DNA from 2 places in the Streptomyces sp. NPDC031670 genome. Region 1 is predicted to be linked to the other one. Evidence: riboswitches for the same ligand, from Rfam matches in the RefSeq annotation. Region 1 holds a riboswitch; the other holds the start of a gene.
The links. Region 1 has a riboswitch for glycine ahead of gcvP (aminomethyl-transferring glycine dehydrogenase). Riboswitches for the same ligand answer to the same signal wherever they lie in the genome.
Positions count from the first base shown of each region.

Region 1 (7,250 bases):
CTCCTGCGTGAAGTGGGAGGCGATCGGTACCTCCCCATCTGGATCGGCCCGGGGGAGGCGACCGCGATCGCCTTCGCCCAGCAGGGGATGGCTCCGGCGCGGCCCCTGACGCACGACCTTTTCAAGGACGTGCTGGAGGCCGTGGGCCAGGAGCTCACCGAGGTCCGCATCACGGACCTGCGCGAAGGTGTGTTCTACGCGGAGCTGGTCTTCGCCAGCGGGGTCGAGGTGAGCGCGCGACCATCGGACGCCATAGCGCTCGCCCTGCGCACCGGAACGCCGATCTACGGCAGTGACGGGGTGCTCGACGACGCGGGGATCGCCATCCCGGACGAGCAGGAGGACGAGGTGGAGAAGTTCCGCGAGTTCCTCGACCAGATCTCGCCCGAGGACTTCGGCACCAACAGCCAGTGAGCCGCGTGCCGGAGCCCCGTCAACCCGGCCGCTCCGGGGCATTCGAGTAGCCTTTCCCTGAAGAGGGGTACGCGAAACCACTCTCAGGGTGATTATCACTCGGCGTGCCGAGTGTGGCGATCGTTGACGCACCCCGAGTGACTGCCTACCGTCGTGAGGGCAGTTCTAGGACGGAGGGTCGGCGTGAGAAGCAGCGGCGGCGACAGTACGGCAGGGGAGGCCCCCGGAAGTCCGGGGGGGAGCGGGCCGTACCCGCCCCCGAGCTCTCTGCCGGGTACGAGCGGTGGCCACCCCCTTCACGACAGCACGGCCGACACCGGCACCGACACCGTCGGATACCGGGGGCCGACGGCGTGCGCGGCGGCGGGGATCACCTACCGGCAGCTCGACTACTGGGCGCGCACCGGCCTGGTCGAGCCCAGTGTGCGTCCGGCGCACGGATCGGGCACCCAGCGGCTGTACAGCTTCAAGGACGTCGTGGTCCTCAAGATCGTCAAACGGTTCCTCGACACCGGGGTGGCCCTCCAGAACATCCGCACCGCCGTCCAGCACCTGCGGGAGCGCGGCTTCTGCGATCTGGAGCGGATGACGCTGATGAGCGACGGGGCGACCGTGTACGAGTGCTCCTCGCCCGATGAGGTCGTCAGCCTGCTCCAGGGCGGCCAGGGGATCTTCGGGATCGCCGTCGGCGTGGTGTGGCGCGATGTGGAGACCGCGCTCTCGCAGCTCCACGGCGAGCGGATCGACACCGGCGAGACGCTGGTGGGGCACAACCCCGCCGACGAGCTCGCCCGGCGCCGCAACCGGGCGGTCTGAGGGGCAGCGGGACTGTCGCAGCACGCCCTGGAGGGCCGATTGTCAGTGGTGTGAGGCAGCATCGGTGGTGTGAGAGCCGCGCCGACCATCCTGCATCTGGACATGGATGCCTTCTTCGCCGCCGCAGAGCAGGCGTCGAAGCCCAGCCTGCGCGGAAAACCCGTGATCGTGGGCGGTCTCGGACCGCGCGGTGTGGTGGCCACCGCCTCGTACGAGGCGCGGCGCTTCGGCGCGCGCTCGGCGATGCCGATGGCGCAGGCGAGACGGCTGTGTCCCAACGGCGCCTATCTCGTCCCGCGCTTCACGTTCTACCGCTCGATCAGCGAGCAGGTGATGGAGTTGCTGGGGCGGCTGTCGCCCCTGGTGGAGCCGCTGAGCCTCGACGAGGCGTTTGTGGACCTGGAGGCCGGGGGAGTCGCGTGGGACGCTCAGTCGGCCCGTGAGGCCGGTCAGCGGCTGCGTGCGGACATCCGGGCGGTGACGGGGCTGACCGGGTCGGTGGGGCTGGCCGGGTCCAAGATGCTCGCGAAGATCGCCTCGGAGGAGGCCAAGCCGGACGGGCTGGTGCTCATCGAGCCCGGCACCGAGCGGGAGATGCTCGCCCCCATGCCGGTCAGGACGCTGCCGGGCGTGGGGCCCGCCACGGGCGAGCATCTGCGCCGGGCGGGGATGACCACGGTCGCGGACCTGGCCGAGGCGGGCGAGGACGAGCTCGTACGGCTGCTGGGCAAGGCGCACGGGGCGTCGCTGCACCGGATGGCGCTCGGCCTCGACGACCGGCCGGTGGTGGCCGAGCGGGACACCAAGTCGGTGTCGGTCGAGGACACCTTCGACGTGGACCTGCACGACCGGGTGCGGGTGATGACCGAGGTGGGACGGCTCGCCGACCGCTGTGTGCAGCGCCTGCGGGCCTCCGGGCACTCCGGGCGCACGATCGTCCTGAAGGTCCGGAGGTACGACTTCTCCACGCTGACCCGGTCGGAGACGCTCCGCGGGCCCACGGACGATCCCGCGGTGGTGCGCGAGGCGGCCGGCCGGCTGCTCGACTCCGTGGACACCACCGGCGGCGTGCGCCTGCTGGGGGTCGGGGTCAGCGGTCTCGCCGACTTCACCCAGGAGGACCTCTTCGCCCAGGCGGCGGGCGAGCGGGCGGCCGGCGAGCCGGACGCCGTCGAGCGGGCGCCCGTCGAGACCGGTGCGCAGACGCCGGCCCCCGAGCAGCCGGAGGCGGTCGACCCGGCCGAGCGGCGCTGGCAGGCCGGGCACGATGTGCACCACCGTGAGTTCGGCCCCGGCTGGGTGCAGGGCAGCGGGGTGGGCCGGGTGACCGTCCGGTTCGAGACGCCGACCTCCCTCGTGCCGGGCCGGGTGCGCACGTTCCGGGTGGACGACCCCGACCTGGCGCCGTCCGAGCCGTTGCCGCTGGTGGCGGCTGTCGACGAGGAGACGGGCGGGGCCGCGCTGGAGCAGACGGGTGACGGGGCCGCGCTGGAGCGGACGGGTGACGGCGGACCGGAGGAGCCGGGTGGCGCGGAGGGTCAGGTCTCGTCCTCCTCGCCCGCCAGGCGTCCGAAGTCCCGGTCGGTGCCGGGCAGCGGATCGGGGGCGGCGATGTCCAGACCGTAGTGGTGGTAGAGCTGGAGCTCCTGTTCGGGGGAGAGGTGGCGGCCGACGCCGAAGTCGGGAGCGTCCTTGATCAGCGCCCGGTCGTAGGGGATGTGCAGCGCCTCGTCGACGAGGGCGCTGGGCTCCAGGGGGACGAAGGCGTCCCGGCTGAACAGGCCGGTGCGTACGGCGGCCCACTCGGGCACTCCGGTGGCGTCGTCGAGGTAGACCTCGTCCACCGTGCCGATCTTGTTGCCGTTGCGGTCGAACGCCTTGCGGCCGATCAGGCTGCGCGGATCGATATCGGTCTGCACGGTCCCTCCAACAGGTCGCAACTGCTCGTAACACTACGAAAGTGCACAACGCGGCCCTCGGCCACTCGAAGGATCAGGGCCGGGCCGCGCTGGTACGCTGGCGATGGCTGCTGACCCCGTGCGGGAGAGTCCTTCGGAAAGATGTCCGGAGGCGCCGAAGGAGCAAATCCTCCCCGGAATCTCTCAGGCCCACGTACCGCGCGGACGAGGTCACTCTGGAAAGCAGGACGGGGGACGTGCGGGCGAAGGCCCATGCGCGCACCCCTTCCTCACCGACGGTGAAAGCCGGGACGCCCCCACGCGCCCCGGTGAAGCTCTCAGGTTGAGATGACAGAGGGGGAGGCCGTCCGGGCACCCGCGCCGTGGTGCCCCTCGCAGGTCGTGCAGACCAGGAGGCCTCCGTAATGACCGCCAACCGCATGCCGCTCACCGAGCTTGAGCGTGGCATCCCCTTCGAGCAGCGTCACATCGGGCCCGACGCCGAGGCCCAGGCGAAGATGCTCGCGCAGGTCGGCTACGGCTCGCTCGACGAGCTGACCGCCGCGGCGGTGCCGGACGTGATCAAGAGCGCCGAGGCGCTGGGTCTGCCCGGCGCCCGCACCGAGGCCGAGGTCCTGGCCGAGCTGCGCTCCCTCGCGGACCGCAACCAGGTCCTGGCCCCGATGATCGGCCTGGGCTACTACGGCACGTTCACCCCGCCGGTGATCCTGCGCAACGTCATGGAGAACCCGGCCTGGTACACGGCGTACACGCCGTACCAGCCGGAGATCTCGCAGGGCCGACTGGAGGCGCTGCTCAACTTCCAGACCGTCGTCGCCGACCTCACCGGGCTGCCCACCTCGGGCGCCTCGCTGCTCGACGAGGGCACCGCCGCCGCCGAGGCGCTCGCGCTCTCCCGCCGGGTCGGCAAGGTCAAGGGCGGGGTCTTCCTCGTCGACGCCGACACCCTGCCGCAGACCGTGGCCGTCATAGAGACGCGCGCCGAGCCGACGGGCGTCGAGGTCGTCGTCGCCGACCTGAGCCGCGGTATCCCGGCCGAGGTGGCCGAGCGCGGTGTCTTCGGCGTGCTGCTCCAGTACCCGGGCGCCTCCGGCGAGGTCCGCGACCTCAAGCCCCTCATCGACGAGGCCCACGAGCTCGGCGCGATCGTCACGGTCGCCGCCGACCTGCTCGCCCTGACCCTGCTGACCTCGCCCGGTGAGCTGGGCGCGGACATCGCCGTCGGCACCACCCAGCGCTTCGGCGTCCCCATGGGCTTCGGCGGCCCGCACGCCGGCTACATGGCGGTCCAGGAGAAGTTCGCCCGCAGCCTGCCCGGCCGCCTGGTCGGCGTCTCCGTCGACGCGGACGGCAACAAGGCGTACCGGCTGGCGCTCCAGACCCGCGAGCAGCACATCCGCCGCGAGAAGGCCACCAGCAACATCTGCACCGCGCAGGTCCTGCTCGCCGTCATGGCGGGTATGTACGCGGTCTACCACGGCCCGGACGGCCTGCGGCAGATCGCCCGGCGCACCCACCGGTACGCGGTGATCCTCGCCGAGGGCCTGCGCGCCGCCGGTGTGGAGGTCGTGCACGGCTCGTACTTCGACACGCTGACCGTCCGGGTCCCCGGCAAGGCCGCCGAGGCCGTGGCCGCCGCCCGGGACGGCGGGGTCAACCTGCACCTGGTCGACGCCGACACCGTCTCGATCGCCTGCGACGAGACCACCGACCGCGACCGGGTCGCCGCCGTCTGGGCCGCCTTCGGCGCCGAGGGCGACATCGAGGCGCTGGACGCCTCGGCCGCCGACACGCTCCCGGCCGCGCTGCTGCGCACCGACGAGTTCCTCACCCACCCGGTCTTCCACCAGCACCGCTCCGAGACCGCGATGCTGCGCTATCTGCGCAAGCTCGCCGACCGGGACTACGCGCTGGACCGCGGCATGATCCCGCTCGGCTCCTGCACCATGAAGCTGAACGCGACCACCGAGATGGAGCCGGTCACCTGGCCCGAGTTCGGGCAGATCCACCCCTTCGCGCCGGTCGAGCAGGCCGCGGGCTATCTCACGCTCATCCACGAGCTGGAGGAGCGGCTCGCCGAGGTCACCGGGTACGACGCGGTGTCCATCCAGCCCAACGCCGGTTCGCAGGGCGAGCTCGCGGGTCTGCTCGCGGTCCGCGCCTACCACCGCGCCAACGGCGACGAGCAGCGCACGGTCTGCCTGATCCCGTCCTCCGCCCACGGCACCAACGCGGCCAGCGCCGTGATGGCCGGGATGAAGGTCGTCGTGGTGAAGACCGCCGACGACGGCGAGGTCGACATCGCGGATCTGCGCGCCAAGATCGAGCAGTACCGCGACGAGCTGTCGGTGCTGATGATCACCTACCCGTCCACGCACGGGGTGTTCGAGGAGCACGTCGCGGACATCTGCGGCGAGGTGCACGACGCGGGCGGCCAGGTCTACGTGGACGGTGCCAACCTCAACGCGCTGGTGGGCCTGGCGAAGCCGGGCAAGTTCGGCGGCGACGTCTCGCACCTGAACCTGCACAAGACGTTCTGCATCCCGCACGGCGGCGGCGGCCCCGGCGTCGGCCCGGTCGGTGTGCGCGCGCACCTCGCGCCGTACCTGCCCAACCACCCGCTCCAGCCGACCGCCGGCCCCGAGACGGGTGTCGGCCCGATCTCGGCCGCCCCGTGGGGATCGGCCGGCATCCTGCCGATCTCGTGGGCGTACGTCCGGCTGATGGGCGGCGAGGGCCTCAAGCGCGCCACCCAGGTCGCGGTGCTCGCGGCCAACTACATCGCCAAGCGCCTGGAGCCGCACTACCCGGTGCTCTACACCGGCCCCAACGGCCTGGTGGCGCACGAGTGCATCGTGGACCTGCGTCCACTGTCGAAGGCGACCGGTGTCAGCGTCGACGACATCGCCAAGCGTCTGATCGACTACGGCTTCCACGCGCCGACGATGTCGTTCCCGGTGGCCGGCACGCTGATGATCGAGCCGACCGAGTCCGAGGACCTGATCGAACTCGACCGGTTCTGCGAGACGATGATCGCGATCCGCGCCGAGATCGAGAAGGTCGCCTCGGGCGAGTGGCCCGCCGACGACAACCCGCTGGCGAACGCCCCGCACACGGCGGCGGCGCTCGGCGGCGAGTGGAACCACGCGTACAGCCGCGAGGAGGCGGTCTTCCCGGCCGGCGTCTCGAAGGCCGACAAGTACTGGCCGCCGGTGCGCCGCATCGACGGTGCCTTCGGCGACCGCAACCTGGTCTGCTCCTGCCCGCCGCTGGACGAGTACGACCACTGAGGTAGAGCCGTCTACGGCTGACCTACGTCGGGGCCGGTGCGGGGAGCTTCCCCGGGCCGGCCCCTTCTTGTGCGGTGCTGTTCTTCTGTGCCGAGCGGTGCGGCCCCGTGCCGTGCCGCGCGGCGTCCGTACCCGTGAGGCCGCGCTAGGCGGCCTTCGCCACCTGCCCGGCGGTCAGCGCCCGGTGCGGGGCGATGATCCGCCCGTCCGGCAGCAGCTCACCGGTGTCCTCGAAGATCAGGACGCCGTTGCACAGCAGGCTCCAGCCCTGCTCCGGGTGGTGCGCCACGAGCTGCGCGGCCTCCCGGTCGGCGGAGTCGGCTGTCGGGCAGGCTGGCTGGTGCTGGCACATGGATGCGTTCTCTCGCTGCGTCGTAGTAGTGAATGTCCTGCGGCTCGATGCGGTGTTCATGGCCGCCCCCCGTTGCTCAGTCGGTCGGTGCGCTCCCAGTGTTGCCCCACGGACGTCAATCCGCAGGGATTTCGCGGCACCACTTCCTACCGCATATTGACGCATCACTCGTGCGGCCGGTTCAACTCAACTGCCCTGCCTCTTCGGGTGGTTCGTAGTGGCCGTTACGGACTAGCCCGTACGGAGGAGGCGTGCGCGGGCGTACACGACAGCGCCCCGGGGCCGCAGGGGCTCCGGGGCGCTGTGGGTGGTTCCGCCGGGCGACAGGCGACCGTGGTGTCAGACCGGCTGGCTCAGCAGGGGCGCCGGGGCGAGGCGCAGGGTCATCACCGGCAGGAGTTCGGAGACGCGGTGCGGCCGGTGGGCGCAGATACCGGGCGGCGCGGGCGCCAGCGGCAC
Region 1 is NZ_JBVILC010000001.1:867,326-874,575, reverse strand. It holds gene ACZ5ID_RS03995 (bifunctional nuclease family protein) at 1-414, shown strand, start outside; partial or broken gene ACZ5ID_RS03990 (MerR family transcriptional regulator) at 742-1,230, shown strand; gene ACZ5ID_RS03985 (DNA polymerase IV) at 1,300-2,856, shown strand; gene ACZ5ID_RS03980 (PRC-barrel domain-containing protein) at 2,769-3,149, opposite strand; glycine riboswitch at 3,261-3,358, shown strand; glycine riboswitch at 3,359-3,493, shown strand; gene gcvP (aminomethyl-transferring glycine dehydrogenase) at 3,554-6,439, shown strand; gene ACZ5ID_RS03970 (DUF5999 family protein) at 6,585-6,791, opposite strand; gene ACZ5ID_RS03965 (hypothetical protein) at 7,131-7,250, opposite strand, start outside.

Region 2 (7,250 bases), on a different contig from region 1:
CCAGCGGGTGCTCCCAGCTCATGCCGCCCCAGGCTCCCTTGGGAGCCAGCAGGGCCGGGTCGATCAGGTCCTGGTGGAACTCGTTCGGGTCGAGCCCGAACGCCCACTGGATCGGCTTGGAGAGAACGGCGAGCAGGACGAGCAGGACGACGACGACGCCACCGGCGACCGCGAGTTTGTCGCGCTTGAAGCGCGTCCAGGCGATCTGTCCGAGTGAACGGCCCTCGATCTGGCTCTGCTTGGCCCCCGTGAGTACTGCCTCCGGCGGCACCTCGGCAGCCGATCCGGTGGTCTCGAGCGGTGCGGTCACAGTGCCTCTGACCCCTCCCGGCCGGCGGATGGCCGGCCCGTACCAGCCGCTGTGGCGGCTTGTTCCATCAGGTGGTGCGGTGATCTGCGACGGGCCGAACCGGCCCTTGTTAGCCGGGAGTCTTCAACGCGTTCGCGATCACCCGCCAGACCTGACGGTGAATGGTTGCCTAAACGTGATGCGGTCAGATGACTTCCGTTATGCGGACGGTGTGATCGTCTGAGCGGACCAGTCGTGTACTAACCGACCAGATCGGTCATGTCGCCCAACTGCCCTGATGAACTGGCGAATTGGGTGGACCAGTGGGCGGCAACCGGGACAGGCGCGACTGTTGGGTACGTGTGGGGCGTGTGCGGCTTGTGCGACTTGTGGGTGGCGTCAGTAGGCGCGCGGGGCGGCCGGCGGATAGCCGTACCCGCCGGCGGGGGCCGCCGGGGCGGAGTGCGCCTCGCGGTCGTAGAAGGCCCGGCCCCGGGCGCGCAGCCACATCCCGACCGGGTCGTACTCGTCGGAGAGGGCGACGGTGGAGACCGGCAGCCCCTCGGGGACGGCGGCGACCGACTGCTGCATCATCGCGCGCACCGCGTCGACGGACCGCGGCCCGGTGTCGTAGAGGTCGAGGCCGATGGCCAGGTACGGGGTGCCGAGCGCGGGCTGCACCCAGGCGCGGCGCAGCGCCCGCACGGCGGGGGTGCGGTGCGCGTGCTGTGCGAGCAGGGCGTAGAACTGCGGGATCTCCACGGCCGGTTCGGTGATCCGCAGCGGACCGGCCGGCATCCGGTCCAGGCCGGTGGCGATCCGGCGCAGATCCGGCCACGGGATGCCGACCCCGCCGCCCGGGGCGTGCGGGTTGAGCCAGATCCCGTACCGGTCGGGGTAGAGGGCGCGGGCGATGTCCCGGCCGGTGACCACCTCGTGGGCCCGGTTCCAGCCACTGGCGGAGAGCTCCTGGGCGGAGGTCACACAGGGGGCGTACGCGACCCCGTCGACCTCCATGTTCCCGTACTGCGCGTCGGGGGCGCCGGGGCCGCCGTGCCACAGCAGCATCCACAGCCGGCCGGAGGAGGGGTCGGCGAGGGCGTGCAGCAGCGCCTCGTACGCGTCGTAGCGTCCGGGGGCCACCTGGCGCAGCATGTGCTCGACCTGCCCGGCCGCCGCGGTGCCTGACGCACTCACCCTGGGTCCCGCCCCTCTTCGTTCCCCCGCGCCGCCGGCGCACAGGCGGGCGGCCGTGGGGGGTCTACGGATTATGGAACCAGCTTATGCGGGAGGACCGCGGAGCGGCCCGCGCGCGGGCGGACCGGTGCCGGGGTGCTAGGGCGTGGGCCGGGTGTAGAAGGGGCGCACCCGTTCCCGCATCCAGTCCCCCACCGGGTCCTGGGCGACGTCGAGCAGCACCAGGTTCACCGGCCAGCCGACCGGGACCCGGCCCAGCGCCCGGCCGAGCGCCTCCATGGGGGCGTTGCGCCCGGCTCCGTCCCAGGTGGCGAACTCCACGCCGATGAAGAGGGTCGGCTCGTCCCCCTCGATGGAGGCGAGCGCGCGGCGGGCGGTGCGCACCACGCCGATGGCCTCGAACTCGGCGGAGGCGGCGGTCAGGAAGTCCACCGGGTCCTCCTGCCAGTCGGGCTCGAAGAGCCGTACCCGGGCGCCGGAGGCGGGGCCGTCCAGGGCGGTGCGCCCGGTACGGCAGAGCTCGGCCACGGCGGGCGGCGGCAGCGGCACACCGACCGCGCCCTCCGGGTTCAGCGCGATGCCCAGCTGCGGCGGCAGCCCCCGGGCGAATTCGACGGCCGGCGCGATAGCGAACGACATGTGCGGGCCCACGCACTGGAGGAACTGCTGCTCGGAGCTGTAAACCGGGACGTACGGCGCGCCGTCGATCTCCATGGTGGGCAGATCGAGATCCCGGCTGTCCTGGCCGCCGCCGTTGGGCAGCGGCACCCAGACGGGGTTGCGGCCCATGACCTCTATCAGGCGCGGGCCCGCCGTCGGGTTGCCCAGGGCCGCCGCCAGAGCCTCCTCCAGCTCGTTGCCCGGCCAGCCGCCGCCGCCCTGCGGGAGCGGGTGCGGGAAGTTCATATGCCGTCCTTCGTCTTCGCGTGACTGCGGGTGTCAGTGGGGTCAGCGGGTGTTCGCGGGTGCCGTGCGGGCCGTACGGCGCCGGTCGCGCGGTCCCCGCGCCGAAACTCTAGTCCCGGCCGGGCGGCTCCCCGAAAGCGATCCGGTCCACCGCCCCGGCCGCGTCCCTGTCCAGCAGCACCGCCGACGCCACGCCCCTGGGGAGGTGGCCCGCCGCGACCGCCGCTATCAGGCGCGGCACCGCCCGGGAGTGCCGGGCGAAGGCGTACGCGGACACCTTGCGCCCGCGGGCCGCCTGCCCCGCCAGCGCCACCTCCGGGGGGACGTCGAGCAGCACCAGATGGAGGCGGCGCCCGCCCCGGGCCGCCCGGCGCGCCAGTGACCAGCGCACCCAGGCGTGGGTGCCGCAGTCGTGCACGACCAGGCCCTCTCCCGCGCGCAGCGCCCGGTGCGTCCGCAGGAAGTGGGCGACGCGGGCCACCGGGCGGTACAGCGCGTACGGCACCCCGGGCAGCCGGGCCTCCCAGGCCCTGCGGGTGTCCTGCGAGTCGATGCCGAGGCCGGGCGCGGCCTGGCGCAGCAGGGTGGTCTTGCCGCTGCCCGGCAGCCCGGAGACCACCACCACGTCCCCCGCGGCGAACCGAAGCGTGCGCGGGGTGCGTCCGGCGCGCCCGCGCAGGTCCCGCACCACGGGCGCCGCACCGGGCGCCGTGGCGCCGGGCGCCGTGGCGCGCTGCGCGGGCACCGCCGGGCCGGCCTTCGCCGCCGTGTGCCTGTGCACCGTCATCGGTCCTCCCCTGCCGGGTCGTGCGACCCTTCCCCAATGTGCGTAAAGAGATGGTAATGAGGCCTGAGCGATATGCCGTTCCGCGGAGCCGTGCAATGATGTGCCCGCCAACTGCATACCGGCCGCTTGAATCCACGCGGGAGAGTCCCCGGCAGTTCCCCCAAGGCCCCGGAAGGCCTGGTGGATCGCGGGGCGCCGAAGGAGCAAGTCCCTCCCTTGAATCTCTCAGGCCCCGTACCGCGTGGATGAGGCAGATCTGAAAAGCGGGCCGCGCGTCCCCGGACGGCGCGGCCCCACCCAAGGTGCAAGCCGGGTCTCCCGGCGAACCTCTCAGGTTCCGATGACAGATGGGGAGGATCGTCCTCGCCGTCATGCCCTGGGAGCCACACCCTCATGAGCAACCCCCGTCTCACCGCCCTTGACGCGACGCACCGTTCGCTGGGCGCGACCATGACCGACTTCGCCGGCTGGGACATGCCGCTGCGCTACGGCAGCGAGCGCGACGAGCACAACGCCGTCCGCACCAGGGCCGGTCTCTTCGACCTCTCCCACATGGGTGAGATCACCGTCACCGGCCCGGAGGCCGTCAAGGCCCTGGACTACGCGCTCGTCGGCAACATCGGCACCATCGGCGTGGGCCGCGCCCGCTACACGATGATCTGCCAGGAGGACGGCGGCATCGTCGACGACCTGATCGTCTACCGCCTCGGCGAGAGCGAGTACATGGTCGTCGCCAACGCGGGCAACGCCCAGGTCGTCCTGGACGCGGTCACCGAGCGCGCGGCCGGCTTCGACGCCGAGGTCCGCGACGACCGCGACAACTACGCGCTGCTCGCCGTCCAGGGCCCGAAGTCCCCCGGCATCCTGCAGTCGCTCACCGACGCCGACCTGGACGGCCTGAAGTACTACGCGGGCCTGCCCGGCACGGTGGCCGGCGTCCCGGCGCTGATCGCCCGTACGGGCTACACCGGTGAGGACGGCTTCGAGCTCTTCGTGGCCCCGGCCGACGCCGAGAAGCTGTGGCAGGCGCTCACCGAGGCGGGCGAGGACGCGGGCCTGGTGCCGTGCGGTCTGTCCTGCCGCGACACGCTGCGCCTGGAGGCGGGCATGCCGCTGTACGGGCACGAGCTGACCACCGCGCTGACCCCGTTCGACGCGGGGCTCGGCCGGGTCGTGAAGTTCGAGAAGGAGGGCGACTTCGTGGGGCGCGCGGCCCTGGAGGCCGCCGCCGAGCGCGCCGCCGCCAAGGCGCCGCGCAAGCTGGTGGGTCTGGTGGCCGAGGGCCGCCGGGTGCCGCGCGCCGGCTTCTCCGTGGTGGCCGGCGGCGAGACCGTCGGCGAGGTCACCTCGGGCGCCCCGTCGCCCACGCTGGGCAAGCCGATTGCCATGGCGTACGTGGACGCCGAGCACGCCGCACCGGGCACCTCCGGCGTCGGCGTGGACATTCGCGGTACGCATGAGCCGTACGAGGTCGTGGCGCTGCCGTTCTACAAGCGCCAGAAGTGACCCCTCGCACACGCACCGCATGACTTTTCCGTTCACCACCACTCCCCCTCGTACAGGAGAATTCTGGTCATGAGCAACCCCCAGCAGCTGCGCTACAGCAAGGAGCACGAGTGGCTGTCGGACGCCGAGGGCGGCGTCTCGACGGTCGGCATCACGGAGCACGCGGCCAACGCGCTCGGTGACGTGGTGTTCGTCCAGCTCCCGGCGGTCGGTGACACGGTGACCGCGGGCGAGACCTGCGGTGAGCTGGAGTCGACCAAGTCGGTCAGCGACCTCTACTCCCCCGTGACGGGCGAGGTCACCGAGGCCAACCAGGACGTCGTCGACGACCCGTCGCTGGTCAACACCGCCCCCTTCGAGGGCGGCTGGCTGTTCAAGGTGCGCGTCGCCGAGGAGCCGGGCGACCTGCTCTCCGCCGACGAGTACACCGCGTTCGCAGGCAGCTGACCACGGCGTAAGGACTGATCTTCCGATGTCGCTTCTGAACACCCCTCTTCACGAGCTCGACCCGGACGTCGCCGCGGCCGTCGACGCCGAGCTGAACCGTCAGCAGTCCACCCTCGAAATGATCGCCTCGGAGAACTTCGCTCCGGTCGCGGTCATGGAGGCCCAGGGCACGGTCCTCACCAACAAGTACGCCGAGGGCTACCCCGGACGCCGCTACTACGGCGGCTGCGAGCACGTGGACGTGACCGAGCAGATCGCGATCGACCGGGTCAAGGACCTGTTCGGCGCGGAGTACGCCAACGTCCAGCCGCACTCCGGTGCCTCCGCCAACCAGGCCGCCCTCTTCGCGATCGCCCAGCCCGGCGACACGATCCTCGGCCTGGACCTGGCGCACGGCGGCCACCTCACCCACGGCATGCGCCTGAACTTCTCCGGCAAGCAGTTCAACGTGGTCCCGTACCACGTCGACGAGGCCGGTCTTGTCGACATGGCCGAGGTCGAGCGGCTGGCCAAGGAGCACCGCCCCAAGGTGATCATCGCGGGCTGGTCGGCGTACCCGCGCCGGCTGGACTTCGCCGAGTTCCGCCGTATCGCGGACGAGGTCGAGGCCCTCCTGTGGGTCGACATGGCGCACTTCGCCGGCCTGGTCGCGGCCGGGCTGCACCCGAACCCGGTGCCGTTCGCGGACGTGGTCACCTCCACCACGCACAAGACGCTCGGCGGCCCGCGCGGCGGCATCATCCTGGCCCGGAACAAGGACTTCGCGAAGAAGCTGAACTCCGCGGTCTTCCCCGGCTTCCAGGGCGGCCCCCTGGAGCACGTGATCGCGGCCAAGGCGGTGTCCTTCAAGGTCGCGGCCTCCGAGGAGTTCAAGGAGCGCCAGCAGCGCACCCTGGACGGCGCCCGCATCCTGGCCGAGCGCCTGGTCCAGGACGACGTCACCGCGCACGGCGTCTCGGTCCTGTCCGGCGGCACGGACGTGCACCTGGTCCTGGTGGACCTGCGCAACTCCGAGCTCGACGGCCAGCAGGCCGAGGACCGCCTCCACGAGGTCGGCATCACGGTCAACCGCAACGCCATCCCGAACGACCCGCGCCCCCCGATGGTCACCTCGGGCCTGCGGATCGGCACGCCGGCGCTGGCGACCCGCGGCTTCGGCGCGGACGACTTCCGTGAGGTGGCCGACATCATCGCCGAGACCCTCAAGCCGGACTTCGACAAGGACGCGCTGGCCGCCCGGGTCTCCGCCCTGGCCGCGAAGCACCCCCTGTACCCCGGCCTGAAGTAGTTTCGTACCCTTTTGTTCGTACGAACCTTCGGGGCACCGCGCACACTGGACGCACACTGGACAGTGAGAGCGGTGCCCCGAACCCTTGCACCGCCCGTTCCACCTGCTCGCTCTGCACCACCCGGCAGACAACGGCGTCTACCCCACCAAGGAGTCCTTCCGTGGCCATCTCGGTCTTCGACCTGTTCTCGATCGGCATCGGCCCGTCCAGCTCCCACACGGTCGGCCCGATGCGCGCGGCCCGTATGTTCGCGCGCCGTCTGAAGAACGAGGGCCTGCTGGCCCACACCGCCTCGATACGGGCCGAGCTCTACGGCTCGCTGGGCGCCACCGGCCACGGCCACGGCACCCCTAAGGCGGTCCTGCTGGGCCTGGAGGGCAACTCGCCGCGCACGGTCGACGTGGAGCGCGCCGACGACGAGGTGGAGCGGATCAAGTCCAGCGGGCGGATCAACCTGCTCGGCGCCCACGAGATCCCCTTCGACTTCGACGAGGACCTGATCCTGCACCGCCGCAAGGCGCTGCCGTACCACGCCAACGGCATGACGGTCTTCGCCCACGACGGCGAGGGCGCCCTGCTCCTGGATAAGACGTACTACTCGGTCGGCGGCGGGTTCGTCGTCGACGAGGATGCCGTCGCGGGCGAGAACCCGATCGTCCCCGACGACACCGTCCTGAAGTACCCCTTCCGCACCGGCGACGAGCTGCTGCGCCTCGCGAACGAGACGGGTCTGTCGATCTCCGCCATGATGCTGGAGAACGAGAAGGCCTGGCGCACCGAGGACGAGATCCGCGCCGGGCTGCTGGAGATCTGGCGTGTGATGCAGGCG
Region 2 is NZ_JBVILC010000005.1:204,119-211,368, forward strand. It holds gene ACZ5ID_RS12465 (ABC transporter permease) at 1-310, opposite strand, end outside; gene ACZ5ID_RS12470 (enhanced serine sensitivity protein SseB C-terminal domain-containing protein) at 689-1,486, opposite strand; gene ACZ5ID_RS12475 (enhanced serine sensitivity protein SseB) at 1,625-2,392, opposite strand; gene ACZ5ID_RS12480 (AAA family ATPase) at 2,502-3,179, opposite strand; glycine riboswitch at 3,307-3,429, shown strand; gene gcvT (glycine cleavage system aminomethyltransferase GcvT) at 3,573-4,685, shown strand; gene gcvH (glycine cleavage system protein GcvH) at 4,755-5,132, shown strand; gene glyA (serine hydroxymethyltransferase) at 5,158-6,420, shown strand; gene ACZ5ID_RS12500 (L-serine ammonia-lyase) at 6,582-7,250, shown strand, end outside.
Region 2: it holds a riboswitch for glycine, as region 1 does, so the genes downstream of both, gcvT (glycine cleavage system aminomethyltransferase GcvT) here and gcvP (aminomethyl-transferring glycine dehydrogenase) in region 1, are expected to answer to the same signal.